3 regions of the Duganella sp. AC917 genome follow, and region 2 is predicted to be linked to each of the others. Evidence: predicted binding sites of a transcription regulator. Region 2 holds the regulator's gene; each other region holds the start of a gene.
What was found. Region 2 encodes FliA, which starts transcription of late flagellar genes. Its sites were predicted from a motif close to CTAAAGTTTNNNNNNNNNNNGCCGNTA; they were not measured.
Positions count from the first base shown of each region.

Region 1: the regulator FliA is predicted to act here: its motif matches at 10,599-10,625, upstream of ACZ0BA_RS00045 (flagellin N-terminal helical domain-containing protein).
Region 3: the regulator FliA is predicted to act here: its motif matches at 4,324-4,350, upstream of fliD (flagellar filament capping protein FliD).

Region 1 is NZ_OZ409848.1:8,235-19,698, reverse strand. It holds gene ACZ0BA_RS00085 (ABC transporter substrate-binding protein) at 37-1,632, opposite strand; gene ACZ0BA_RS00080 (TonB-dependent receptor plug domain-containing protein) at 1,662-4,154, opposite strand; gene ACZ0BA_RS00075 (hypothetical protein) at 4,498-5,433, opposite strand; gene greB (transcription elongation factor GreB) at 5,462-6,028, opposite strand; gene ACZ0BA_RS00065 (hypothetical protein) at 6,130-6,699, shown strand; gene ACZ0BA_RS00060 (sensor histidine kinase) at 6,728-7,906, shown strand; gene ACZ0BA_RS00055 (response regulator) at 7,949-8,596, shown strand; gene ACZ0BA_RS00050 (GGDEF domain-containing protein) at 8,807-10,393, shown strand; gene ACZ0BA_RS00045 (flagellin N-terminal helical domain-containing protein) at 10,721-11,464, shown strand, end outside.
Region 2 is NZ_OZ409848.1:6,696,887-6,708,350, forward strand. It holds gene ACZ0BA_RS29280 (fumarylacetoacetate hydrolase family protein) at 1-785, shown strand, start outside; gene flhB (flagellar biosynthesis protein FlhB) at 912-2,102, shown strand; gene flhA (flagellar biosynthesis protein FlhA) at 2,099-4,213, shown strand; gene ACZ0BA_RS29295 (hypothetical protein) at 4,270-4,626, shown strand; gene ACZ0BA_RS29300 (hypothetical protein) at 4,623-5,030, shown strand; gene flhF (flagellar biosynthesis protein FlhF) at 5,230-6,633, shown strand; gene ACZ0BA_RS29310 (MinD/ParA family ATP-binding protein) at 6,626-7,432, shown strand; gene ACZ0BA_RS29315 (RNA polymerase sigma factor FliA) at 7,512-8,243, shown strand; gene ACZ0BA_RS29320 (flagellar motor protein) at 8,225-8,971, shown strand; gene motD (flagellar motor protein MotD) at 8,973-9,776, shown strand; gene ACZ0BA_RS29330 (flagella synthesis protein FlgN) at 9,894-10,364, opposite strand; gene flgM (flagellar biosynthesis anti-sigma factor FlgM) at 10,372-10,686, opposite strand; gene flgA (flagellar basal body P-ring formation chaperone FlgA) at 10,793-11,464, opposite strand, start outside.
Region 3 is NZ_OZ409848.1:2,419-8,078, forward strand. It holds gene fliK (flagellar hook-length control protein FliK) at 1-791, opposite strand, end outside; gene ACZ0BA_RS00025 (flagellar protein FliT) at 806-1,135, opposite strand; gene fliS (flagellar export chaperone FliS) at 1,139-1,573, opposite strand; gene fliD (flagellar filament capping protein FliD) at 1,601-4,288, opposite strand; gene ACZ0BA_RS00040 (flagellar protein FlaG) at 4,512-4,895, opposite strand; gene ACZ0BA_RS00045 (flagellin N-terminal helical domain-containing protein) at 4,989-5,660, opposite strand, start outside.

The DNA.
Region 1 (11,464 bases), 6.7 Mb from region 2:
TAAAAAGCAGCTTTGTTATGCGTTGCGGTTTACGGCTCAGGCCTTGGCCAACCACGCCGAGGCGAAGTTGCCATACACGCTGTCGGCCGAGACGATGATGTTGTTCAGCCGCCGGCTGCGCACCACCGGCGGGCTGGCGGAAATCAGCGGCAAGGTCACGGCGTCGCGCTGCACGATCTCCTGGAACTGGCGGTAGAACGCGCGCCGCCTGGCCGGATCGAGCTCGATCTGCGCCGCCTCCAGCAACCGGTCGACCTCCGGGTTGTTGTAGTGCGCGCCGTTGGAAAACGCGATCCCCGGCTGGAAATTCTTCGACCAATAAAAGCGCTGGCTACCGATCGCCGGGTCGGGACCGGCCGCCGCGCCATAGACCACGGTATCGAAGTCGCGCCGCGTGTAGACGCGGTTGACGAATTCGCCGGCATCCTGCACGCGCACGTTCAGCTGCACGCCGATGCGGCGCAAGCTGCCGCGCAAATACTGCGCCGCCGTCGTCATCGCGTGCGTGGGATACGGATCGCACGTCAACGTCAGGCGCACGCCCTTTGCATCCGGCTTCAGTCCGGCCGCGTCGAGCAATGCAATCGCGCGCGCCGGATCGTAGGCGTAGGACGGCAAGCCAGTGGCAAAGAATGCCGGCAGCGTTTCCGGAATCGGCGAGGTGGCTGCCACCGCGTCCCCGAACCAGACATTCTTGACCAGGAAATCACGATCGATGGCATGGGCGATGGCTTGGCGCACACGCGGGTCGCGCAGCGCCGGCCGATCCAGGTTGAACTCGAACGAAGTGATGGTCGACGAAAAACCGGTCGGACGGGTATCGACCACCAGCGCCGGATTGCGCCGCAACCGCACCACATCGGCCGGCGCGGCGGCGGTGGCAAGCTGGATCGTGCCCGTTTCCAGCGCGGCCGCCATGGACGCCGGATCGGGCAGGAAGCGAAAAATCAGCCGGTCCAGATACGGCTGCTCCGGTTGCCAGTAGTGGGGATTTCGTTCAAGCACGAGATTGCTGCCGCGGGTCCAGCTCACGAAGCGGAACGGCCCCGTACCGATCGGCGCGTTGTTGGCCGGATTGCGCAGCACCTCACCCTGCTGGTACATGTGGGCCGGCAAAACCTGCGATTCGGCCGAGGCCAGCGCGCTCAAAATATACGGCGCCGGCTTGGACAGGCGCCATATCGACGTCAGCGGATCGGGCGAATCGACCGCGACCACGTTGGCAAAGGTGCCACGACCACGACTGTGATAAACGCGCCACACCTTCAGCAGCGAAAACGCCACGTCGGCCGACGTGAACGGCTTGCCGTCATGCCAGCGCACGCCCGGGCGCAGCTTAAAAGTTAAGGTCAGGCCATCCTTGCTCACGCTCCAGGCGGTGGCCAGCTGGGGCTGCGGCGTCAGCGTCAGGTCGTAGGTCAGCAGACCGTCGAAGATTTTCCCCGACACCATCTGGCTCGGTCCGGCCGAGGTGATCGCGCTGGTCAGCGTGGTCGGCTCCGGATTGGCGCCGACCACCAGCGTGCCGCCGCGCTGTGGTACGGCCGACGCGGCGGCCGCGCCTGACAACGCGGGCCAGGCCAGCGCGCCCGCGCCGACCGCGCCGATGAATTGTCGTCTTGAAAATTGCATGGCACCTCCCCGATCAATGTGGCGTGCGATCACCAGCTGACATCGACGCGCGCGTAGTAGTAGCCGCCATCGATGCCGTAAGGCGAAACCCAGCTGTACGAAGGGCTGGTCACCGGGATCGCAAAGAAGCGCTTGGCCTCGCTGTTCAGCTCGTTCGGGCGCTTGCCGAAAAGGTTGTCGGCACCGAGCGATATGCGCACGTGCTTGTTGTAGGCGTACCCGGCGTTGAGGTTGGTGATGAACGCGGCATCGACCTCCTCGTCGCGCGCGGCGGCGACCGAACTGGCGTTACGCACCTTGCCGTAGCGGGTCTCCTTGATGGTCAGGTCGAACTTGCCGATCTTCCACAAGGCGCTCAGCGAACTGATATTTTTCGGGTTGTTCTCCGTCAGCGCGCTGATGGTGGCGCGGTTGTAGGCGATGCCGCTGTTGGCCAGCACGGCGGGGATCGCCGCCAGTTCCGTGACCTTGGTCGAGTTCTGGTTGCTGGTGAAGATCCAGTCGATCTTGCCGTAGCCGGCCGGCAGGTCGGTGCGATGGTCGATCACCAGATCGAGGCCACGGGTACGCGTGCTGGCGGCATTGGTGAAATACGTCACCGAGGTGATCTGGCTCGACGCCAGGCCGCTCGCGTTGAGGATGCGATTGACTGTCGCCCCCTGCAAGGTCGGGGTGGAGATGATGCGGTTGCGAATCGCGATCTGATACGCGTCCAGGCTGACGTTGGTGTCCTTCCACGGCTTCAGCACCAAGCCCACGCTGTGACTGACGGAGCGTTGCGGCGACAGGTCGGTGGCGCCAAGCGCGCGCGCCACCACGCTGTTGGGCGGCGCCGTCAGGGCAAAGCTCTGGCGCAGTTGGGCGGTGGTCGGATCGGTGGTGTAGCCGCCGACCTTGGTGCTGTAATACTGCTGCTGCATGGTCGGCGCCGAGAAGCCGTTGCTCACCGTGGCGCGCAAGGCGACGCCGTCGCTGACCGCATAGCGGGTCGACAGCTTGCCGGTCCTCACGTTACCGAAGTCGTTGTAATGCTCGAAGCGTGCGGCGGCCGCCGCGCTCCATTTGGCGCTGAAGTCCTGGCTGAAGTCGGCGTACACGGCGTCGTTGGTGCGCGAGTACGAACCGGTGACGTCGGGCGAGAAACCGCCCATGCCCGAGGCGCCCGGATTCGGCCGCTGGCCGGCCAGCGGGCCCGACGGGAACGCGTATCCCCCATTGGCGTACGACGCCCATTCGCCCTCGAGCTGCTTGAAGTGCTCGACCCGGTGCTCATAGCCGGCCGACACCGTCAGCGGCCTGGCGAACCAGCCGCTGGCCACGCTGCGCGTCACATCCAGATTGGTCACCCACTCGCTGGACTCGAGCGCGCCGTCGTAGAAATCATGCTGGGTTTGATAGGCCGGCCCCAGCGAGCCGTTCAGCGACTCCTTGGTATAGATCTTCGCCTTGTCGTGGCCGTAGCTGGTGCTCAGGTCCCAGTCCCAGCCGAGCGCGTTCTTGCCGCGCGCGCCGGCCACCACCTGGAAATCGGTTTCCCTGGTTTCGAACTTGGGGATGAAGCCGTCCGGGTAGACGTCGGGATAATTCTGCGGCGAGCTGGCGGGACGGTAGTAGCCCCATCCTTGTGAATAGCGGTCGCTGGCGGTCGAATACGAATACAGCGTGACGTCGTCGTTCAACGGCAATTCGGCGTTGTAGGCCAGGTTGTAGGTCTCGCCGGCCGGTTTGCCCATGATCATCTTGTAGCGCGACTGCGACGTCTCGCGCGGATCGTTACCGAAATAGATTTTGGTGGTGGTCGGGATCGGTCCCTGGTTGTTGGTGGCGCGGTGGGCGTCGGCGGTGGCGCTGATGTTGATGAAGCCGCCTTTGTCGCCCAGCTCGAAGCCCTGGCTGAACAAGGCGTTGTTGGTCTTGCCGCGACCGTCGAAATCGCCGACCGTCTCGCCATACTGGCCATACAAATAGCTGAAGGCGCCGCCGCCGGCATTGGTCTTCAGGATGATGTTGATCACGCCGCTGATGGCGTCCGAGCCATATTGGGCGGCGGCGCCGTCGCGCAGCACCTCGATGTGTTCGACCGCGCTCATCGGGATCAGATCGAGATCGGTGGGCGACTGGCCGTTGATGATCAGCGGCGTTTTGTGGCGGCGCTTGCCGTTGACCAGCACCAGCACGCTGTTGGCGTCGAGGCCGCGTAACGTGGCGGTGGCCACGGCAATGCCGGTCTGGCCCTTGAAGCCGGGCGTGTTGCTGTAGGAGGGATACAGCGTCGACAAGGCGTCGCGCAGGTTTTGCTTGCCGGTGCTCGCCAACTCCTTGGCGCCGACCACGTCGATCGGCGACAGGCTGTCGGCGATGCTGCGCGCCGCGCCGCGCGAGCCGGTCACCACCACGATATCGCGCGCCTGGATGGCGCCGTTGTCGATTGCCGTCGGCGCGTCCTCGGCCATGACCGCAGCGCTGGCGAACAAGCTGCCCAGCACCAGCGCCAGGGGCGACAGACGCGGCAGACGCGGCACAGCGCGGCAAGTTCCTTGTTTTTTTTGCGACAACTTCGACATCAGAGACCCCTAGTGAGAATGTGTGAGAAACCAGTTCACGGGGACTATATCAATCGATGTTTTCTTTGATAACGAATCTTTTTGTCGTCTGTTATTACATTTGGTTTACGCGTAAAAGCCGGAGTGAGCGTCTAACGATATGCGTTTTAAGCACTGGACGTTTGCAGCCGATTGCGGCAAGCTGATCGGCCGGAAAGCCAGTATCCGTGCGGCTCTGGGGCGACGAGATAAGCGTCCGGACATTAAAAATCGTACCGGCCGAACGATATTTTTTTATTATTTATATTATTTTCGGCGTCGCCTAGGGCCGCGCCAGCGGATCATACCAATACGCCTTGTTAGACAACGGCGTCTTCGGTGGCAGGAACGGATTGTCCAGCTTGAAAATGCGCCGTTTGCGCAAACCCACCTTCTCGATCAGGCCATCGTAAGCCTGATGAAACAGCCGATCCAGACGTCCATCGGCGGCGATCGACCGCATGCCGTACTCCAGCCGTTCCGCCAGTCGCGGCTGGGCAGGCGAGATGAAAAAATAACGCGCCAGCGGCATGTACAGCGCCAGCTCTTCCTCGATGGCCAGTGTAGGCAGCCCGGGGGCGTAGGCTTCCCGCTCGTAGACCGCCTCTTCCACCGAACGGGGGAAAAACACAAACCGCTCGGCAGCGAGCATGGCCTGCATGCCGAGGACGGAAGTGCCCATCACAACTTTGAAACCATTATGGACGAGCACCGGCGTCGAGCCCCACTGCCGGCCGGCGCCCACCGTCAGTTCCTTCAACTGCGGCAAACCGCGCACCGCGCTGAACTGTGCCTGGCGGCGGCCGTCGATCAGGAAAATGCGGTAGCCGGAAAATCCTTTGTCGATCGGAATGCGGATCGGGACCAGCTTGCGCTCCCACTCCTCCGAAGTGACCTGCGCGGTCAGGTTGACCATGTCGCCCTTGGCCATTTCCTGCATCAGACGGTCCCGCTCCATGATCAGCGGCGCGACGATCAGCTCGAAAGGGCCGTATTTTTCGCTCGACGCCTCCAACGCCGCCTTCAACACGGCCAGCGCGTACCGGTCCCGGTAATCAGGATTATTGAAGACAAAATCACCCCGGTAGGTATCGAGCGCGCGCGCCGGTTGCGACCAGCCCAACAGCGCCAGCGCCAGCAGCGCGCCGCCGGCCAGCCGTACGGCGCCCGCCGGCAGGCGGCCGGTCCGACCCCGCTTGAGGACAAGTGCCGTGTTCATGGTGCCCATTGTATCGCCGCGCGCAATGTCAGTCGGCCACCGGCGCCGGATAACTCACTTCCAGTATCTCCAGCTCTTCCACCCCATGCGGGGCCTGGAACGTGATGACATCGCCTTCGCGCGCCTTGGTCAGCGCGCGCGCCACCGGCGCCACCCAGCTGATCTTGCCGTTCAGCGGGTCGAGCTCGTCGATGCCGACGATGGTGATCGTGCGGGTTTCGTCGTTCTGGTTGCAGTAGGTGACGGTGGCGCCAAAGAATATCTGGTCGCTACCATGATGCACGCTGGGATCGACGATGGCCGCCGAATCCATGCGCTTGGTGAGGAAACGGATGCGGCGGTCGATCTCGCGCAAGCGCCGTTTGCCATATATATAGTCGCCATTTTCGGAACGGTCGCCGTTGGACGCGGCCCAGTGCACGATGCGCACGACCTCTGGACGGTCGACGTCGATCAGCTGCAACAGCTCATCCTTGATGCGCTGGTAGCCGGCCGGCGTGATGTAGTTCTTCGACCCGGCCGGTATCGCCAGCGCCAGCGCGGCGGCTTCCTCGTCGTCGTCCCCGTCCGATTCTTTGACAAATGCTTTATTCATACGGATCATTGTACCCCCTGCCCGTCGCGCCGCACGATAGGGTTTCCCCGCATCGGCGATGCTTCACGTATCATGCTGTCAGAGGAGCAACATAACCGATAATGAAACCCATCCGACGATACGCACGCAGACTGTTCGCGCCGCTGGTGTATCTCGCCGCCGTGTTGCTGCTGCTGGAAGACTGGCTCTGGACGCTCGGCGCGCGCCTGATGGAAAAGCTGACCGCGTGGCCGCCGCTGCACCGGCTCGAGGCGTGGATCTGCCGCCTGGGGCCGTACGCGGCGCTGGTGCTGTTCGCGCTGCCGGCGGTGCTGCTGTTTCCCGTCAAGCTGCTGGCGCTGTGGGCGATGGGCAACGGCCACGCGCTGACCGGCTTGCTGGTCATTGTCGCGGCCAAAGTCATCGGCGCGGCGGCCGTGGCGCGGCTGTATCTGCTCACCCGCCCGGTGCTGCTGACCATCCTCTGGTTCGCCCGGCTGCTGCACTGGTTCCTGGCGATCAAGGAACGCTGGATAGCCAGCCTGCGCGCCACCGCCGCCTGGCGCCGGGTCGAGGCCCTGGCGGCCAGGCTGCGCCGCTGGCGGCAAGCATTGCCGGCGCCGACGGCCGGCAGCTGGACGGCGCGCTTTCGCCGCCTGCTGAAACGTATCCGCGCCCGCTGGCGCGCATGATCCCGACACTTCTTTCGACGGCTACCCCATGACCGCACCTCCCGACACCCCCAACGACAGCGCCGCGCTGGCGGCAGAGCTGGCCGAGGTGCGCGCCCGCTTCGACGCCATCGTCTCCAACACCCCCGGGCTGGTCTACCAGTTCGTGCTGCATGCCGACGGCAACGTTTCTTTCCCCTACCTCAGCGACGGCTGCCTGGCCCTGCTGGGCGTGACGGCGTCCGAGCTGCACGCCGAGCCCGCGCGCTTCCTCGACCTGATCCTGCCCGACGACCGCCGCGCCTACCGCGACGCCATGCAGGCGTCGGCGTCGGCGCTGTGGAGCTGGAACTGGGAAGGCCGCATCTGGGTCGACGCCTGGAAAGACGTCAAATGGATCAACCTGCGCGCCACGCCCCACGCGCTGCCCGGCGGCGGCGTGCGCTGGAATGGCATGATGACCAACATCACCGAGAGCAAACTGGAACAGATGGAGGTGCGCCAGTCGCGCGCCCGGCTCGCCGAGCTCAGCGCCCACACCGACCGCGTCAAGGAACAGGAACGCACCCGCATCGCCCGCGAGATCCACGATGAACTGGGCGGCAACCTGACGGCCATCAAGATGGCGCTGGCCATGCTGGCGGCCCGCCTCGACGGCGCCGACCCGGCGCTGCGCGAGAAAACCGACTATGTCGACGCGCTGGTCGACCGCACCATCGATGCCGTGCACCGCATTTCGCTCGACCTGCGCCCCGCGCTGCTGGACCTGGGGCTGGTGGCGGCGCTCGAGTGGCAGGTCAAGGAGTTCGAAAAGCAGGCCGGCGTGCCGAGCACCTTCAGCGCCAACCAGCGCGACATCGCGCTCGACAACGACCAGGCCACGGCGCTGTTCCGCATCGCCCAGGAGGCGCTGACCAACATCGCCAAGCACGCCAACGCCACCCGGGTGACGGTCAAGCTGGCGCGGCTGCGCCACCACGTGTCGCTCAAAATCACCGACAACGGCGGCGGCATCCGCCAGGCCGACCGCGCCAAGGCCGCCTCGTTCGGCCTGCGCGGCATGGCCGAACGGGCGCGCGCGCTGGGCGGAACGTTAACGCTGAGCCACGCCGCCGGGGGCGGAACTGTTGTAGCGATCAAGATTAAGCAAGATAGCGCGCGCGAAACGCTCATCGCGGCCGCCGCCGGCACTACAATAGCTGGAGAAAAAATTACCACTGTGAAATAATGTCACGGCGGGCATCCAGCTAGCGTAGAGAAATATAACAAAATGACAGAAAAAGCCATTATCAAGGTCTTCATCGCCGACGACCACGCCATCGTGCGCGAGGGCTTGAAGCAGATCCTGGCCGAGACGCGCGACATCGTCGTGGCGGGCGAAGCGGAGAACGGCCTCGACGCCGTCAAGCTGTTCCGCAAGTCCGAATGCCAGGTGATGCTGCTCGACATTTCGATGCCGGACCGCAGCGGCATCGAGGTGCTCAAACAAATCAAGAAGGAAAAGCCGGAGCTGGCGGTGCTGATGCTGTCGATGCACCGCGAGGACCAGTATGCGATCCGCTCGCTCAAGGCCGGCGCCTCCGGCTACCTGACCAAGCAGAGCGCGCCGCGCGAGCTGGTGACGGCGATCCGCCAGGTGGCCGGCGGCCTCAAATACATCAGCCCGGCGCTGGCGCAGGAACTGGCCAACCACGTCGGCGAGGACCACGAGGCGCCGCCCCACGACACCCTGTCCGACCGCGAATACCAGACCCTGACGATGATCGCCTCGGGCAAGACGGTGGGCATGATCGCCAAGGAACTGTCGCTGTCGGTCAAGACCGTGAGCGAATACCGCGCGCGCCTGCTGGTCAAGATGAAACTGAAGAACAGCGCCGAACTGACGCACTATGCGATCAAAAACCAACTGATCGAGTAATCGGACGCGGGCGACCCGGCGGCGCGGGTAAGATAGTGGTTGCTTGATAAGCTGCACCCAGGGCCGCGCGCCCCGGATGGTTGACGGATTGCACATAGTTAATGCCGTGATGAAAGGCATGATCCGCCCCCTGCTCCGCGCATTGCCATTCAGGACACGGCCTTATCATGGTGGTAATCAGAAAACCTTTTAAAAGGCCGCGTGTCATTTATGTCCAAACCATCCACTCCCGAGCTGAATCCGGCCGAGATCGCCCGCGAGGCGTTCAAGCGGCTGGCCGTGCGGCGCATCGCGCCGACACCGGAAGCGTACCGGGATATATATAACGAGATCGCCGGCATCACCGAACCGGCCGCCGCGACCGCGCCGGCAACGGCGGCGCCGCTCGGCAGCGTCGACCCCGGCCCGGAATCGGTGCTCAGCCAGTTCGCCACGCGCCTGACCGAAAACACCGGCGACCTGGCCGACTTCGGCCGCCGCTTCAACCGCGCCGTCAAGACGCGCGACTGGGAAGGCTACGCCAAGACGCTGTCGCAACTGGTCGAGCGCCATTTCGTCGCCCGCAAAGGCATCGAGATCGCCGACGCCGACAACGAGCAAAGCCGCGTGCTGCGCGACCTGCTCAGCCGCACGCTGACGTTTGCCGTCGCCTCGCTGCTGAGCGGCGCGCCGGTGCTCGTGGCCGAGGCCGAATCGCTGGGCGCGGCCACCAAGCTGGCCCACAGCGAGGAAGCGCTGGCCGAGATCGGCCTGCGCCTGAAACAATTGTGCTTCCAGATCGAACTGCGCGGCGGCGACAGCGGCGAGCAGCAGGAATTGCTGCTGCGCCTGTTCAAACTGCTGCTGGAAAACGTCAGCGAACTGCTCGACGACGACAGCTGGCTGCGCGGCCAGATCGAATCGGTGCAAAACCTGATCGCCGGCCCGCTCGACGTGCGCGCGCTCGAGGAAGCCACGCGCAGCCTCAAGGAAGTGATCTACAAGCAGGGCCAGCTCAAGCACAGCCTGTCGGACGTCAAGCTCACCGTCAAGAACATGATGATGACCTTTATCGACCGCCTCAGCCAGGTCGCCGCCTCGACCGGCGACTTCCACGAGAAGATCGGCGGCTATTCGGAAAAGATCAGCAAGGCCGACAATATCTCCGAGCTCAACAGCATCCTCGACGAAGTGCTCAAGGAAACCCGGCTGGTGCAAAGCGAAGCGCTCAAGGCGCGCGACAAGATGGTGTTGGCGCGCCAGGAAGTGCAGGACGCCGAGTCGCGCATCCACGCGCTCGAGGCCAAGCTGCAGCATTTGAGCGAACTGGTGCGCGAGGACCAGCTGACCGGCAGCCTCAACCGCCGGGGCCTGGACGATGTCTTCGAGCGCGAGACCGCGCGCGCCGACCGCCGCGGCACGCCGCTGTGCATCGCCATCCTCGACCTGGACGATTTCAAAAAGCTCAACGACACCTACGGCCACATCGCCGGCGACGCCGCCCTCAAGCATTTGGTCAAGATCGTCAAGGACACCTTGCGTTCGATGGACGTGATCGCCCGCTTCGGCGGCGAGGAATTCCTGATCCTGATGCCGGAAACCTCGGTCGAGGCGGCCGCCACCACGATGACCCGGCTGCAGCGCGAGCTGACCAAGCACTTCTTCCTGCACGATAACGAAAAAGTGCTGATCACGTTCTCGGCCGGTGTGGCGTTGCGCCGCCCCAACGAGGAGCAGACCGAACTGGTCAAGCGGGCCGACAAGGCGATGTACACTGCCAAACAGACCGGCAAGAACCGGGTGGTGATCGCCGAGTAGTACCGCAACGTGGTCGAATCGACCAACAACGGGCGTCGGCGCCTGTCGAAACCACCCCAACCCGGCCTGCGCCGGGTTTTTTTTCGTCGAAAACAGTGTGAAAAATAATTATTTTGGCCCTAAAGATTCCGGATTCGCGGTCGTTTAAGCGGGCACATGGCGCGAACTTGAGGCGACAAACAGCGATTTCTTACTGTTTCCCACCCTAAAGCTTCCCATAGGGCAACCGTTAATCATTACAACAGCGGTTTGATTGTCTCGGAACAGGGAGACAGACCAAAGTGAAATGAGCATCTAGCCCAAATCGAAGTAATCTGGAGAATCATCATGGCACAAGTCATCAATAGCAATATTTCCTCGCTGAACTCGCAACGTAACCTGAGCACCTCGCAAGCTTCCCTGTCGACCTCGCTGCAGCGTCTGTCTTCCGGTCTGCGCATCAACAGCGCCAAGGACGACGCCGCCGGTCTGGCTATTTCCGAGCGCTTCACGTCGCAGATTCGCGGTAACCAAACGGCTGCGCGCAACGCCAACGACGGTATCTCGCTGGCTCAAACGGCCGAAGGTGGCTTGAGCACTGCTGGCGATCTGCTGCAACGTGTGCGCGAACTGGCCGTCCAGTCCGCCAACGGCACCAATTCCGATTCCGACCGTAAATCGATCCAAAACGAGGTCTCGGCCCTGTCGCAGGAACTGGACCGCGTCGCCAACACCACCCAGTTCAACGGCCAGAACGTGCTCGACGGCTCGCTGACCTCGGCCCAGTTCCAGGTCGGCGCCAACTCCGGCCAGACCATCAATGTGGGCGTGCAGTCGGCCAAGGCGACCGACCTCGGCAATAACACGCTGAAATCGGCCACCGGCAGCACCCTGACCAGCGCATTGTCGCAGCCTGTTGCCGGCGCAGCCGTCGACGGCCAAAACAACGTGGCGGCAGCCGAAACGTTGTCGATCAAATCCGGCGCCGGCGTCAGCACGGACCTGCTGGTCGCCCAGGGCGCCAGCGCGGGCAAGATCGCCAAGGACATCAACTCGCTGAGCACCACGACCGGCGTCACGGCCCAGGCCACG
Region 2 (11,464 bases):
AACCGGCCAACTGCATGGCGCCGCTGCCGCGCGCCTTCCAGTGGGCCGACGGCTCGGCTTACGTCAATCATGTCGAGCTGGTGCGCAAGGCGCGCGGCGCGGACATGCCCGATTCGTTCTGGGACGAGCCGCTGATGTACCAGGGCGGCAGCGACGATCTGCTGGGCCCGACCGACGATATCGAACTGTTCCACGAGCAGTGGGGCATCGATTTCGAAGCGGAAGTGGCCGTGATCACAGACGATGTGCCCATGGGCGCGACACCGGACCAGGCGCACCAGCGCATCCGGCTGCTGATGCTGGCCAACGACGTGTCGCTGCGCAACCTGATTCCGGCGGAACTGGCCAAGGGCTTCGGCTTTTTGCAAAGCAAGCCGGCCACCAGCTTCTCGCCGGTGGCGGTTACGCCGGACGAGCTGGACGATGCCTGGAAGGGCGGCAAGGTGCATTTGCCGCTGCGCTCGACGTGGAACGGCAAGCTGGTCGGCCAGCCGCACGCCGGCGTCGATATGGTGTTCAATTTCCCCAAGCTGATCGCCCACCTGGCGGCGACGCGCAACGTGCGCGCCGGCACCATCGTCGGCTCGGGCACGGTGTCCAACAAGGACGCCAAGCGGGGCTATTCCTGCATCGCCGAGCAGCGCGCGCTGGAAATGATCGCCGGCGGCGAACCGGTCACGCCGTTCATGGCCTTCGGCGACACTATCCACATCGAGATGCTCAACAGCGACGGCAAGTCGGTGTTTGGCGCGATCGACCAGAAGGTCGTCCAAAAGACAAGCTAGCCAAACTGATAATTGCCGTGCGGAATCAGTGAGCAAGCACTGAAATACCGCCGTATTCGACCGATGGTCGTGTCCTGCCGCACTCGATAATGGCAACATCGAAATCCATCACGCGCCAGGCCGACCATGTCAGAAGATAGCGACGCAGAAAAGACCGAACCCGCGTCAGCGAAGCGCCTCGAGCAGGCGCGCGAGGAAGGCGACGTTCCCCGATCGCGGGAAGTGGCCACATTTACCGTGCTGATGGCCGCCGGCGCCGGCCTGTGGCTGACCGGCGACGGTCTGGTACGACAACTCAATTCCGCCCTGGTGTCCGGACTAACCTTGACCCAGGAGCAAATCTTCAATGCCGATGTGCTGGTCAACCGCATCCTGACCGACGTGGTGCGGGTGATGATCGCCTGCCTGCCGCTGGGCGTGGCGGTGATGCTGGTCGCGCTGGCGTCGCCGCTGCTGGTGGGCGGCTGGCTGTTTAGCGGCAAGGCCTTCATGCCCAAGTTCAGCAAGCTCAATCCCATCACCGGCATCGGCAATATGTTCTCCAAGAACGCGCTGGTCGAGCTGTTCAAGGCCATCGGCAAGGCGCTGGTGGTCGGCGTGGTCGCGTACCTGGTGATCATGAAGCAGAAAGACGCGGTGATCGGCCTGGCGGTCGAGCCGCTCAAGCTGGGCACCGTGCACCTGCTGAATATGCTCGGCAGCAGCTTCCTGTTCATCGTCGGCGCGCTCGGCCTGATCGCCGCCATCGACGGTCCCTACCAGATGTGGCATTACGCGAACAAGCTGAAGATGACGCGCCAGGAGATGATCCAGGAATCGAAGGAGTCCGACGGCAATCCGCAGATCAAGGCCAAGATCCGCCAGCTGCAGCGCGAGATGGCGCGCCGCCGCATGATGGCCGACGTGCCGACCGCCGACGTGGTGGTGACCAACCCGACCCACTACGCGGTGGCGCTCAAGTACAGCGACGGCATGCGCGGCGCGCCGAAGGTGGTGGCCAAGGGCACCGACGAGGTGGCCGCCAAGATCCGCGAGATCGCCAAGGACAGCAAGGTCACCTTGCTCGAGGCGCCGGCGCTGGCGCGTGCGCTGTACAAGCACACCGAGATCGGCGACGAGATTCCGGAGCAGCTGTACGCGGCCGTGGCCGAGGTGCTGGCCTATGTCTTCCAGCTGCGCCTGTTCAGCAAGGGCAGCGGCAACCGTCCGGACGTGCCGAAGACCCTCGATGTGCCGCCAGAGCTCGATCCACTGAACCCGGCCTATATCCCCAAGCACGGCAAGAAACCAGATTCGAATAACGGAGCTTCCGCATGAACGCAATAAGCAACATCAAACTGCCGCCATGGTTGCAGGGCATCGCCAACAGCAAGAACAAGGCGAGCCTGGCCGCGCCTATCCTGATCATCATGCTGCTGGGGATGATGGTGCTGCCGCTGCCGGCGTTTGTGCTCGACATCTTTTTCAGCTTCAACATCGCGCTGGCGGTGATCGTGCTGCTGACCAGCCTGTACACGGTCAAGCCGCTCGACTTCATGGCCTTCCCGACCATCCTGCTGGTGTCGACCATGTTGCGGCTGTCGCTGAACGTGGCGTCGACCCGCGTGGTGCTGACCGAGGGCCACACCGGTCCGGACGCGGCCGGCAAGGTCATCGAGGCCTTCGGCCACTTCCTGATCGGCGGTAACTACACGGTGGGCCTGGTGGTGTTTATCATCCTGACCATCATCAACTTCACCGTGGTGACCAAGGGTGCCGGCCGGATCGCCGAAGTGGGCGCCCGTTTCGCGCTGGACGCGATGCCGGGTAAGCAGATGGCGATCGACGCCGACCTTAATGCCGGCCTGATCGGCGAGGCCGAGGCGCGCAAGCGCCGCAGCGAAGTGTCGCAGGAAGCCGAATTCTACGGCGCGATGGACGGCGCCAGTAAATATGTGCGCGGCGATGCGATCGCCGGTATCCTGGTCACCGTGATCAACGTCATCGGCGGCTTGCTGGTCGGCGTGATCCAGCACGAGCTGGCGTTCGGCGAGGCGATCAAGCTGTACACGCTGCTGGCCATCGGTGACGGCCTGGTGGCGCAGATCCCGTCGCTGATCATTTCGGTGGCGGCCGGTATCGTGGTCTCGCGCGTCGCCAGCGACGAGGACATCGGCACCCAGATGGTGGGGCAGCTGTTCGCCAAACCGCAGGTGCTGTACATCACCGCCGCCATCATCGGCGGCATGGGCATCATTCCCGGCATGCCTAACCTGGTGTTCCTGCTGCTGGCCAGCGTGCTGGCCGGCTCGGCCTACCTGATGAGCAAGCGCGCCAAGGCGGGCGGCGCCGAAGCGGCCACCGCAGCGGCCGAGGCCGCCGAGCCGGCCGCCGCGCCCGAGCAGGAGGAGGCCAGCTGGCAGGACATCATGCCGGTCGACACCCTGGGCCTGGAGGTGGGCTACCGCCTGATTCCGCTGGTCGACAAGACCCAAGGCGGCGAGCTGCTCAAGCGTATCAAGGGCATCCGCAAGAAGTTCGCGCAGGAGGTCGGTTTCCTGGCGCCGCCGGTGCACATCCGCGACAACCTGGAACTCAAGCCGTCGGCCTACCGCATCACGCTCAAAGGCGTCGAGGTCGGTTCGGGCGAGGCCTTCAACGGCCAGTTCCTGGCGATCAATCCGGGCATGGCCAGCGGCACCTTGCAAGGTTTGGTGACCACCGATCCGGCCTTCGGCCTGCCGGCCACGTGGATCGACGCCGGTCTGCGTGACCAGGCGCAAGGCATGGGCTACACGGTGGTCGACGCCGGCACCGTGGTGGCTACCCACCTGAACCATTTGATCACGACCCATGCGTCGGAGCTGCTGGGCCGCGCCGAGGTGCAGTCGCTGCTGGACCACCTGGGCAAGGAAGCGCCCAAGCTGGTGGAGGATCTGGTGCCGAAGATGGTGTCGCTGTCGACCTTGCAGAAAGTGCTGCAGAATTTGCTGATGGAAGGCGTGCACATCCGTGACATGCGGTCGGTGATCGAGACCTTGGCCGAGCATGCGGTGCACACGCAGGACCCGAACGACCTGACGGCGCTGGTGCGCATCTCGCTGGGCCGGGCCATCGTGCAGCAGCTGTTCCCTGGAGCGGCCGAGTTGTCGGTGATGACCCTGGATAACCGTCTGGAACGCTTGCTGATGCAGGCGCTGGCGGCCAGCGGGCCGGACGGCGCGGGCATCGAGCCGGGCCTGGCCGACACCATCGCCCAGCAAGCCCAGCAGGCGGCGCAGCAGCAGGAGGCGCTGGGGCTGACGCCGGTGCTGCTGGTGCCGGGTCCGCTGCGCGCCTTGCTGTCGCGCTTCCTGCGCCGCGCCTTGCCGCAATTGAAGGTGTTGTCGCATGCGGAGATCCCGGAAACCAAAACGATCCGCGTGACGGCGCTGGTGGGGCAGCAGTAACGGGAAGGTTGAGCGGTTCGCGCTCGTCGTTCATCCGGGCGGCCTAGACTGGCCGCATGGATGACGATTTCGACTCGCCGTGGAAGGAAGTGGTCACGCATCACTTTCCCGAGTTCATGGCCTTCTATTTTCCGCAGGCGCACGCCGCGATCGACTGGTCGCGGCCGCATGATTTTCTGGATCAGGAATTTGCCGCGTTGACTCGAGACGCTGAGCTCGGCAAGCGCATCCTCGACAAGCTGGTGCGTGTCCATTTGCTCACTGGCGACGAACAGTGGGTGCTGGTGCATCTGGAAATCCAGGGCCGCCACGACACGGATTTCGCCGAACGCATTTTCGTCTACTGGCGCATTTGCTCACGCAGGCAACCAAAGGCGACGTGCATCGGCGACGCACAGCCAAATGGCGATTGACCAAGCTACTGTATGAGCGGGATTGGGATCGTCGGCGTATCATCAACCTCTATCGCGTGATCGATTGGATCATGTCCTTGCCACCGGAAATGGATGCGCGGCTGCGCGACGATATCTTGTATTTCGAAAGGAGAAACACCATGGCTTATATGTCTTCCATCGAGCGCATTGGCATGGAGATCGGCCGGAGACAAGGGCTAAAAGAAGGACTGCAAGAAGGGCTGCAGGAAGGCCGCCGGGAAGCGCTTGCCGAAACCCTGGCTTTGTTGTTAAGCCAACGTTTCGGCGAACCCGATGCGGTGGTCAGCGGCCGGCTGAAAGCGGCCACCGCAGATCAGCTCGCCGCCTGGACCAAAAACGTCCTCGCCGCCCCCAGCTTGCCAGAGGTTTTCGCTAACAAATAGACAAGCTTCACCGCCAAGGTGAAATGCGGCCCCTTTCCGGCCCTGTTCATCGGATCGTTTCCTAAGTGCATCGTCAATAATGGCACTGTCCGAGTAGAAAAGCGTCTCATCCGGTAGACGCGCTACTCAAGCTACAGGAGTCGATGATGGCCAAACCTACCTCGCAAGCACGCGCCGCCCAGTTCCTGGGGAGCCAGCCATGAACGTCAAAAAATTCAGCGCGCCGACTTCGCGCGAGGCGTTGCGCAAGGTGCGCGAATCGCTCGGCCCGGACGCCGTGATCCTGTCGAACCGCCAGTGCGATGGCGGCGTCGAAATCCTCGCGCTGGCCAACGACGACGCCGCGTCGCTGTCGTCGCCGGCGCCCCATTCGCCGATGGCCGATCCGATGCCGTCGCTCGACCTGAACCTGCCGCAGCGCCGCGTCGAGCAACGCATGGAGCCACGCTTCGACAACCGCGCTGCCGAGATCCCGGCCGAGCCGGTGCGCCGCGTCGTCGCCTCGCCATCGTCGTACGCCAGCAAGACCGCCGCAGCTGCCGCCGCGGCTCCAGTGCAGCCGCGCGCACCGTCGCTCGACGTCGACCAGATCACCGCGATGGTCGCCTCGGCCGTCGCCAGCGCCAAGCAGAACGCCGCCGCCGAAATGCAAGTGATGATGGGCGAAATCCGCGCCATGCGCGGCATGATGGAAACCCAGCTGGCCGAAATTTCCTGGGGCAGCACCCAGGCGCGCGAGCCGCAGAAGGCCGCCGTGCTGCGCGAGATGCTGGCCGCCGGTTTCTCGGCCAGCCTGGCGCGCTACCTGATCGAAAAGCTGCCGGCCGACCGCGACGCCGCCGACAGCATGCGCTGGATTAAAACGGTCCTGACCCGCAACCTGTCGGCCATGGCCAACGAGGATGCGCTGATCGACCAGGGCGGCGTGTTCGCGCTGGTCGGCCCGACCGGCGTTGGCAAGACCACCAGCACCGCCAAGCTGGCCGCGCGCTGCGTGATGCGCCACGGCCCGGACAAGCTGGCACTGATCACCACCGACGCCTATCGTATCGGCGCCCACGAACAACTGCGCATCTACGGCAAGATCCTGGGCGTGATGGTGCACTCGGTGAAGGACGAAGCCGACCTGCGCATCGCCCTCAAGGAACTGCGCAACAAGCACACCGTGTTGATCGACACCGTCGGCGTCAGCCAGCGCGACCAGATGGTCACCGAGCAGGTCTTGATGCTGCAAGGCGCCGGCTCCGACGTCAAGCGCCTGCTGTGCCTCAACGCCACCGCCACCCAGGAGACGCTCAACGAAGTGGTGCGCGCCTACCAGGGCAGCGGCCTGGCCGGCTGCATCATGACCAAGCTTGACGAAGCGGCGGCGATCGGCAACGTGCTCGATGTCGTCATCCGCCAGAAGCTCAACCTGTTCTACGTATCGAACGGCCAGCGCGTGCCGGAAGACCTGCACCTGGCCGATCCGGCCTACCTGATCGACCGTGCTTTCAAACTGAAACGCGACGCCGTCAACACCCAATACCTCGATGCGGAGCTGCCGATGCTGATGTCCAACGCCGCCAACGACCTGGCGATGCGCGAGGTGCACCTTGGCTAATTTCGATTTCGACCAGGCGGAGGGACTGCGCCGCATGCTGGCGGGGCCCAAGCCCCGCATCGTCACCTTCCTGTCGGCCACGCCGCAGGACGACAAGGGCGCCATGCTAGTCAACCTGGGCGCTTCGCTGGCGCGCGCCGGCAACGACGTGTTGATGATGGATGCCTGCGCCAGCGCGCACGGCGTGGCCACGCGCCTCGGCGTCGACGGCGGCGCCAGTTTGCTGAACGTCGCGCGCCAGGAGTGCGCGCTCAATCAGGTGATCCACCAGGTGCCGCAGGGTTTCGCTGTGGCGTCAATGACACGCGGCGCGCTGCGCAGCGGCCCGGATGAAACGCGCCGCCTGGCCAAGGCTTTCGACGTCCTGGTCAAGCAGACCGGCATCGTCATCGTCGACGGCGAATTCGACGGCGAGGCTTTCCCGGTGCCGGTCATGGCCAGTTCCGAGATCGTGGTGCAGGTGTCGAACAGCGCCACCTCGATCAAGGCCGCCTACAGCATGATCAAGCGCCTGAACCAGGAATTGGGCCGCCGCCCGTTTGGAATTCTGGTCACCGGGGCTTCCGAATCGGAAGCAAAAGTGGTATACGATAATATGGCGCAAGCGGCAAGCCGCTATCTGGCCGTGAACCTGGTCTCGATGGGATCCGTGCCGGCCGACGAATACCTGCAGCGCGCCGCGCGTCTGGGTCGCGCGGTGGTCGACGCCTTCCCGCTGGCCGGCGCGTCGGTCGCTTTCCGTCAACTGGCGGGGCGCCTCGCGCTGGCCGGTTCGCCGTCGGTCGCACGTTCACTGTGAGCGGAAAGGGCGGGCGGCGAAGATCCTGGCGCATAGCTAATTATCAATGAACCATCAATAAGAATATAAACATCAGGCTATGTACACGGTCAAAGGGAAAGCGGACAAGAATTCTTTGCTGACGGAGCATATGCCGTTGGTCAAGCGCCTTGCCCATCACATGAAGGCGAAACTGCCGCCCAGCGTCGAAGTCGACGATCTGGTGCAAGCCGGGATGATCGGCCTGCTCGACGCCATCAGCCGTTACGAGGACACCCACGGCGCCCAGTTCGAGACCTATGCCGTGCTGCGCATCCGCGGCGCCATGCTCGATGAACTGCGCAACAGCGACTGGCTGCCGCGCTCCATGCGCCAGAACATGCGCAAGATCGAAACGGCGATGAGCACTTTGCAGCAGCGCCTGGGCCATCCGCCGACCGAGTCGGAAGTGGCCAAGATGCTCAAGCTGTCGCTGGCCGACTACCAGGAGATGCTGTCCGACGGCGGCGGCCACCAGCTGGTGTATTACGAGGATTTCCACGCCGACGACGGCAACGACAGCTTCCTCGACCGCTACTGCTCGGACGAGGAGAGCGATCCACTGCGCTCGCTGCTCGACGGCGACTTCCGCCAGGCCGTGATCGACGCCATCGACGCGCTGCCGCCGCGCGAGAAAATTTTGATGGGGCTGTACTATGAAGAGGAGCTCAACTTGAAAGAAATCGGCGCCGTGATGGGCGTATCGGAATCGCGCGTATCGCAATTGCATACGCAGGCCGTCGCGCGCCTGCGCGCCTCGCTCAGGGAGAAGTCGTGGACTGGGCCAGTGTAATCGGTGTATTGCTGGCGCTGGCCGGCATCGCCGTCGGCCAGACGCTGGAGGGCGGCAAGCTATCGTCGCTGCTGCAGCCGGCCGCCTTTGCCATCGTCGTCATCGGCACCTTCGGCGCCGTGCTGCTGCAGACCAAATTCCGCACCTTCGTGCGCGGCCTGAAGATGCTGCGGCTGGTGTTCGCGCCGCCCAAGGACACGCGCGCCGTGCTCGCGCGCGACATCAACGCCTGGAACCTGGCGGCGCGCCGCGACGGCCTGCTGTCGCTGGAGCGCTACATGCTCGCCTCCAAGGACAAGTTCAACACCAAGGGCCTGCGCCTGATCGTCGACGGCATCAATCCCGACAAGCTGCGCCACCTGCTCGACACCGAGATCACCGCCTACGAAACCGAGGAGCGCCAGGCGGTGCGGATCTGGGAATCGGCCGCCGGCTACTCGCCAACGATCGGCATCCTCGGCGCCGTCCTGGGCCTGATCCACGTGATGGAAAACCTCACCGATCCGAGCAAGCTTGGCGCCGGCATCGCCGTCGCTTTCGTCTCGACGATCTACGGCGTGGGCCTGGCCAACCTGTTCTTCTACCCGGTGGCCAATAAACTCAAGGCCATCGTCACGCAGGCCGTGCACCAGCAGGAGATCGCCGCCGCCGTGTTCTACGACATCGCCACCGGCGACCACTCGCGCGTCATCGACGAGCGCATCGCAACGCTGCTGCGGGAGCACTGACATGCAGTACCAGTACCGGCGCGCGCGCAGGAAGTTCGACGAGGAAGTGGAGAACCACGAGCGATGGCTGATTTCCTACTCGGACTTCATCACCTTGCTGTTCGCGTTCTTCGTCGTGATGTACGCCATCTCCTCGGTCAATATCGGCAAGTACAAGGTGTTCTCCGACGCCTTGGGCGATGCCTTCGGCGGCGCCGGTTCGGCCGAGCCGATTAACACGCAGGTGCAAAACCTGCCCATCCCCAATCCCGGCCTGAAGCGCCGCACCGAAATGCTGCGCAAGGAAAAGGAGCAGATGACCAAGCTGGCGCAGGACTTGTTGTCCACGTTGGCGCCGCTGGTCAAGGAGGGCAAGGTGCGGGTGACGCAGAACAGCCGTGGCGTGAGCGTCGAGATCAACGCCAGTGTGCTGTTCGATCCGGCCGATTCGCGCCTGACGGCCGATTCGGTCGAAGCGCTGCGCGCGGTCGCCGCGCTGCTCAAGGACGACAGCCACAACGTGCAGGTCGAGGGCCACACCGACAATCTGCCGATCAGCACATCGCTGTATCCATCGAACTGGGAATTGTCGGCGGTGCGCGCCAGCAGCGTGGTGCGCCTGTTCATCGACTCGGGCGTGGCGCCCGGGCGCCTCACGGCGGTCGGCTTCAGCTCCAACGTACCGGTGGCGCCCAACGACAACCCGATCGGCCGCGCGCGCAACCGCCGCGTCGCCGTCACCATCCTGTCGGGCATCCCCGATACGGTCACCGAACTGCCGACGACGCCGGCGCCGACAGCACCCGCGGCCACCCCGGCCCGATAATCAAAAACACGCTAAACCAGGTAGGGCGGATTAGCGAAGCGTAATCCGCCATGCCCGCGCCAACGCAGCGCACGCAGCGCCAACAAAGGCGCTTCGCAATTTACCAAGGGAAAGTGATCAGCCGGCCAAAAAGCCGCGGCTACGCGGAATCGTGCTCGACATCCCGCTGGCGCTGTAGAAGTTATTCGCGCCGGAAGACAAAGGTTGCAACGCCTGCAACGCGCCCTGGGTATGGCCCATCTGTTTGTTGATCAACATGCCGTTGACCCGGTTCAGTTCCTTGGCCTCGCGCGTGTGCTCGAGCAGCTGTTTCCACGACTGGCCGATCTGCTCGTCGGCGCTGGCGGCGATCCACGCCTCCATGCCCGATTCCTGCGCGGGAAAACCTGCCTTGCCCAAGGCGCGATGGCGCTGGGCCGACAACAGCGTCATTTGCGCGATGAGCGCGGTTTTTTTCGCCGTGACCGCTGGCAAACCGTCGATTTCCGCAGTCACCAGCAATTGCTGCTCCTGTTTGAGCAGCTCGAGCAGCGTGGCCATGATCTGCGCTTCTTCACGCAGATTGTTGAGCGGGGTGACGGTTGACATGGCTATCCTATCGTTTCCTTGAGTGCAGCAGATCCTTGACTGTATCCAGCAAGCCATCCGCTACTTTTTCCGAGTTGACCTGGAACTGGCCATCGGCGATTGCCAGCTTGATGCGCTCGACTTTTTTGGTGTCGAACACGCCGCTGCTGCCGCCGGCCGCACTGGCCGCCATGGCCTGGCCCTGGGGCGACAGGCGCACACTTTCCGAGCTGGCGGCGGTCGGCGCCGGCGCAGCCTTGTCCGCGCCGCGCGCGGTCGAGGCGGGAGCCGCGTTCGACGCCGGCAAGCCGGTCGTGTTCTTTAATGTATCGTTGATTTTCACAGCATCATCCTTCTCTGGTTGGGACCTAAAGCCCCGGGATCTGAGTATTTAACGGCGCCTGCTCGAAAAACTTTAGCCTCGCGCGTCATCAGAACCCTGCGTTCGATCAAAACGCCACCTCCACCAGTCCGCCTGCCTTGGCGATTCCGGTGATTTGTTGCCCACCGGAAGTTTTAACCTGAACCACCTGACCGTCGCCCGCCGTGCCCATGGCGCGCGCCTCGGCCGAGACGCTGAAACCGGAACCGTTCGACACCAGCCGCACCAGTTGTCCGGATTGCACCACCGGCTTGGTGCGCAATGTGTCGATCCGCATCGGCGTGCCGGGCGGCAAGGAGCTGTTGCTGCTGCGGCCGACCACCTGGCTGATGTCGGTGGCTATACCTGCCGGCAACATTGTCAAATCGCCTTGCAACATCACCAACTGGCCCGCTTCGATGGTCTGGCCCTGCGCCAGCGGCGCGGCGCTGGCGACGTATTCGCCAATGACCGTCACGCTGGCTTGAATATATACCGTCCAGGCCGACGGTGTCGCACAGCGCACGCCGACGGTGGTCTTGCCCCAGGCGCGCGCGCCGGGCATGAAAAAGGCTTGCGGCGCCGGGCAGGGGGCCAGGCTCATGCGCGGGTCGATGGCGCCCACGGTCACGCTCACCTGGCCGGGCAGGCCGCCGGTTTGCACCTGCAGGAACTCTTCCACGGTGCGCTTGAGCGCGGCGCGGTCGTGATAGGCGGCCTGGCGCGGCTGGGCCTGTTGGCCGGGCTGGGCAAGCTGGTT
Region 3 (5,660 bases), 6.7 Mb from region 2:
GCGGGCAGTTCGCTGGACGGCGTCAATGGCGCCTTGCCCAGCAGCGTGGCCGCCAGGCTCTGCGGCTTGACGGCGTCGGCGGGCAGCGGCGTGCCGGCCGCTTGCGCGCCTGGTGCGGATTGTGCGGCGGCGGCCTGGCCGGCGCCCGCCGGCAATGGGCGTCCAGCCGCTGCGGCATCGGCGGGTTTTCCCTGTGTGGCGGCGGCTTGGGCGGCTTCGGCGCCGGGCCGCGCCAAGGCGGGCTGCGTGTCGGGCTGGGCGGCGGTAGCGGCGGGGCCGGCTCCGGGTCGCGCCTGGCCGGGAAGGGCGTCCGGTTCGGCCGCCGCGCCTGCATCGGGCTGGCCCGGCTGGCCGGGAACGGTGGCGGCCGGCGCACGTCCGGGGCCGGCGGGCTGGCCGGCCGCTTGCTGGGACGGCAGCGACGGCGAATACAGCGCGTCGGCGCCATCGGCGCCCGCGCCTTCGCTGTAGACCACGGTGGGGGAGGCGCCCGGCGTGCCGGTGCCGAGCTGGAAGGTCGGACGGGGCGAGGCGGTCAGCACCGTCAGCGGCACCTGGTCGCCGACGTTGACATTGGGCGGCAACATCATCCGCACCGCGTTGTCGGCCACCTTGACCAGCGAGCTGCCGTCGTTGAAGCGCGACATGACTTCAGCTGTCACCGACTTGCCGACCATGCCCTGCAGCGCGCGCTGGAAGGCGACCTGGCGGTCGTCGCCGACGGCCGCGCCGGCGCCAAGGCCGTCGGCCGGGCGGACGGGCAGGACGGCGGCGTCAAAACGCGGCAACATGACGCCGGCCTGCTTTAAACGCTGCCGTAGGCGCTAACCACGCGCCGTTCCGTGCCGGTCGAGTTGATCAGTTTGGACAATTGCTCCATCCATGGCATCGTCAGGTCGCGGATCTGGCGGTCGGCGTTGAGCATCTGGCGGATCAGTTCGATCTTGCGTTCGCGCTCGGCGCCGCGCATCGGCGCCGGCGGCTCCTGCTCGCGCAGCGACTTCGCGTGGACGGCCACGCGCTCCTCGAGCAGCACCAGCATGTCCCAGTCGCTGCGGGTAGCGGCCTGCACCATCTGCTCGGTCAGGGCCGCCATGGCGGCGTACACGGATAGGATTTCTTGGCTCGTCATCATGGATCAGGCGCTCGCGAGGTTGGGTTGTTTGATGCCGGTGACGGCGGGGGTGTCGGCAATGGCGTTCCAGGCGTCGCGCAGCTCGATGAGCAGGCGCTGCACTTCCTCGACGATACCGGTGTCGTTGGTGATGTTGGCCGTCAGCAGGCGCCCGCTCATGTACTCGTACAGCGAGTCGAGCCCCTCGGCGATCTCGCCGCCGGCCTTTTTGTCGAGCGCGGCGCGCAGGCCGCTGTCGATGATCATGATGGCCTTCGAGATCGATTTGCCTTTTTCGGCGATATTGCCACTGCGCATACCGTTTAATGCCGCGTTCAGCGCCACCAGCGCGCCGTCGAACAGCATGACGATCAGCTTGTGCGGGCTGGCGGCCACAACGCCTGTTTCCATGCCGACGTTGGCATAGGCATGCACGCCAGTGTGTCGAGATCCGAACATATTCCGTCTCCTGTGAATGGGTTCGTGTTACCTGTTGGCCGCCAGGGCCGCGAGTTGTTGCGTCAAAAATGACATGGTCGTGTTCATGCTGGCGATCGTCGTGTCGAGTGCCGAGTACTGCTTGCGGTAGCGCGCCTCGATGTCGACCAGGCGGGCGCTGAAGGTGTCGCGCTGCTTGGTGATCTCGGCCACGGTTTTATTCAGGCCGGAGGTGCGGCTGGTCAGCGCCCCCTGGGCGCCCAGATAGCCGGCCGCCAGCGTGTTGAGCTGATAGGCATAGCCTTGTGAGAAGCCGAAGGTGCCGCGCGAGCCGACCGTGTCGCCCTCGACCGTCAGTTTCAAGCCGTCGACGTCGGCGCCGGGAGCGCCGGTGAGGGTCTGGCCGTCGCCGGTCGCCGTGAAGCCGCCGATGGTGCCGGCGACGTCGACGCCGTTGACCGGGGCGCCGCTGCCGAACACGGCGGAGGTCGCAGTGCCGGAGTCGTTCGAGACGGAAATGTTCGATTTGGACCCGTAGCGCGTCGATTCCAGCTTGAGCTTGCCGTCATCGCCGATGGTCGCCGCCACCGTCGCGCCAGCGGTGGAGAACTGGCTTACGCCGTTGATCGCCGATTGCAGCATGGTGGCCAGTTGGGTCGGATTGTAGGTGCCCGCAGGAATGCTCACCGTTTGCGTGTTGTTCAGGTTGGACGGCACGGTGTCGTTGAGCGTGATGGTCCAGGTGGTGCCGGCGTCGATCGTGGTTTCGGCAGGCAGCACCGCCGTGCTCTGCAACGTCGCCTTGGTGGCCAGCTGCGTGATATTGACCGCGTAATCGCCGGCCTTGGTCTTGGCGCTGGAGCTGACGAATTTCACATCGGGATCGGTGCTGCGCCCGACCGCCGCGAACAGGCCGGCGATATCGTTGTAGTTGTTGTCGATGGCCTTTTGCAGCTTTGAGGTGTCGAGCGTCAGCGTGCCATCCTTTTGGAACGCGATGCCGATCTGCGACAGGTTCTTCAGGCTGGTCCCCTGCAAGCCGGTGATGGTGCCCGACATTTGGGCGCGGATCGACGATTGCAGGTTACGCAAGGTGGGATCGCCGAGCAGCGGGCCGCCGGTTTTGGTGTCGGCGTTGTAACCGCCCAGCGAGGTCATCTGGCTATTGAGCTCGTTGTACGCCTTGACGAAACCGTTGACCGAGGCGGTGAGCGCGGCCGTGTCCTTGGCCACCGTGAGGGTCGACGCGCCCACCTTGAGCGTGCTGATGGTCACGCCTTCGATGGCGCCCGAGATGCCGAGGCTGGAACTGGTGACGTCGATGCCATTGACGGTGGCCTTGGTGTCCGAGGCGGCCGCTTTCTGGCTCAGGTTCTGCACGCCGTTGGGATCGTAGGCCAGCAGGCCGACCAGCGCCGGATCGGCCGGATCGCCGCCGGTGCCGGCCAGCGTGATTTTCATCGTCGAGCTCTGGCCGCTGGCCGTGGACGTCAGGATCAGGCGGTTCGGGGTTGCGCCGGTGCCGGTCGACCCGTCCGAAACGATGGTGGCGGTGACACCGAAATTGCCCTTGTTGATCGCGTCCCTGATGCCTTGCAGGGAATTATTGGTGCTATCGATGACGATGTTGCCGCTGGTGCGGTCGCCGTCGGCGGCAAAGTCGGCGCCCAGGTAGGCGCCCCCGGTGCCGGCGGTCAGGCCGGCGCCTTCCGGATTGGTGCCGCCCACCTTGATCGGGCTGCCGTCGGCCGACACCAGCGAAATGGCGCCGACGGCCGTGGTGCTCGAACCGATATTGGCCGCGCCGTTGTTGCCGATGCCGCCGGTGACGGTGCCGGAGACGGCTTCGGCGATGGCGATGTTGCTGCCGTCGGCATTGGTAAATTGCAAAGTGCCATCGGCGGCGCTGCCGGTATAGGTGATATTGGCGTCGGCCAGCGCGCGCGCGGTGGCCGTGTTGCCGGTCAGCGCGGCGTCGATCGAGGCCGCCGTTACGCCGGCGCCGCCGGCCACGCCGTCGGCCTGGACGGCGATTTCCACGCCGCCCACGGACAGCGAATAGGTGCCGCCGCCGCTGGTGTCGACCTGGCCGAAGCTCGAGGCGCCGGCCGCGCCGAACAGGGTGGCGCTGGTGACGGTGGCCGTGGCCTTGGCCGACACGCCGGTGGTGGTGCTCTTGGCGTTGACGGCGTCGGCCAGCAGGCGCGCGCTGCGCGTGGTGCCGTCGGTGGCGATGGCCGTGCCGTTGATGCTCAGCGCGCCCGGCGTCAGGCCGCCGCTGGTCAGGCTGGCGCCGAGCGCGCCGCCGGTGATGCCGAAGGTGCCGCCGCTGACGGTGCCGAGCGAGAAATTGATGGTGGTCTTGGCGCCCAGCCCGATGGCGGCCGTGGTCGATTTGTAGCCTTGCGAAGCGAGCGTCTGTGCCTGGGCGATTTGGGTGACGTTGACCCGGTAGCTGCCCGGCTTGGCGGTGCCGTTGGCGGTGGCGGTGAAGATGGAGGCGTCGCCCGGTGTCGTCGACATGGTCTGGAAGCCGCTCAGCGAGGTCAGGCTCGAGAGCGACGCTTGGAAGGAGCCGAGCGCGCTCGACAGGTTGCCGAAGGCCGACACCTGCGCCAGATAGCTGGCCGACTTCTTGTCGAATTGCGCCAGCGGCGTCGATTCGGCCACCATCAGTTTGCTGACGATGTCGTTGACGTTCAGGCCTGAGCCGATGCCGGGGGATGAGATGGCCACAATGCGCTCCTAAGTAAAGCAATAATATAAGACAGTATCGGCAGAATCAAACCGGACTTGAGAGGGGCGATTACCGGCCTGTTCGGGCAAAGCGGAAAAAACAGGCGGCACAGCCGCAGCGGCGGGCGCCGACGGCGTCAACGCGAATGGGGCATGCTGGACATTGCCTCTGGGAAGCATGCCCGAAAAGAAGAAAAAGCGGCGCGCGCTGGGCGCGGCCGCTTCATGCGGTTTGCTGGATCAGCAAGCCGGCGGTGCTGGATTTCGAGGCCAGCGCCTTGGCAATTTCCAGCGCTTCCGGGGTCGGAATCTGGCGCAGCACTTCCTTGGTGGTCTGGTCGATCACCTTGACGACGGTGCGCTTGCTGTCATTGTCGATGGAAAACTCCAAGCCTTGCGACTTGTCCTGGGACGCCTTGTTGAGCTGCGAGACGGCCTCTTTGAGCTGCTCGGCGCTTGGCACGTTGGCCGGACCCTTGACGGCGGCCGCCGTGTCGAGCGCCGTGGCCGGGGCGCGCGGGGCGCCCGGCGACACGGCCGCATCGCTGCCGGATGCGCGATCGGCCTGGCGCACCGTCGTGGCGGAGCCTATGGTATCGATAGTCATGATACGTTCCTTTACGAAAAATCCCCGACTGACGAAAAATCAGCCGGGGAACCTAGTCGGAGTGACTGGACGACGTCAACTCATCCCCGGATCTTAACCACGCAGCAGCGACAGCACGCCGTTCGGCAGCGAGTTGGCCTGGGCCAGCATCGCGGTGCCGGCCTGTTGCAGGATCTGGCCGCGGGTCAGGGTGGCCGTTTCCGCAGCGAAGTCGGTATCCTGAATCCGGCTACGCGAAGCGGACAAGTTCTCCGTCGTCGTGTTCAGATTGGCGATGGTCGAGGCGAAACGGTTCTGGATCGCACCCAGCGCGGCGCGGTTGCTGTTGATCTGGTTCAGCGCCGAATCGATGGTTTTCAGTGCCGCGTTCGAGCCCTCGACGGTGCTGACGTCGAGCTTGGCGACCGACTGCAGGTCCGAACCGATCGCGGTGCCGGCCGTGCCGCCGATGATGGCGGTGCCGGTCGAGGCGACCGAGAAACCGCTATCGGACGAGAAGCTGACCGAGCCGCCGACCGTTACCGAGGCCGGAGCGGCCGAGGTACCTTTTGGAATATCGATCGGCGTCGAGTCGATCGCTGCCGTGGTGCCGTTGGCTGGCGTTGGCGCGCCGGCGATCTTGGCCGCACCCAAGCCGGTGGCGGTATCGGCCAGCACGTTGTTGATGCTAATGTCGTCGCCGTTGGCATTGTTCAACACCAGCGAGGTCGCGCCGGTGGCGCCGTCTTTCTTGATCGACGCGGTGATGGCGGTGGTGCCGCTTTG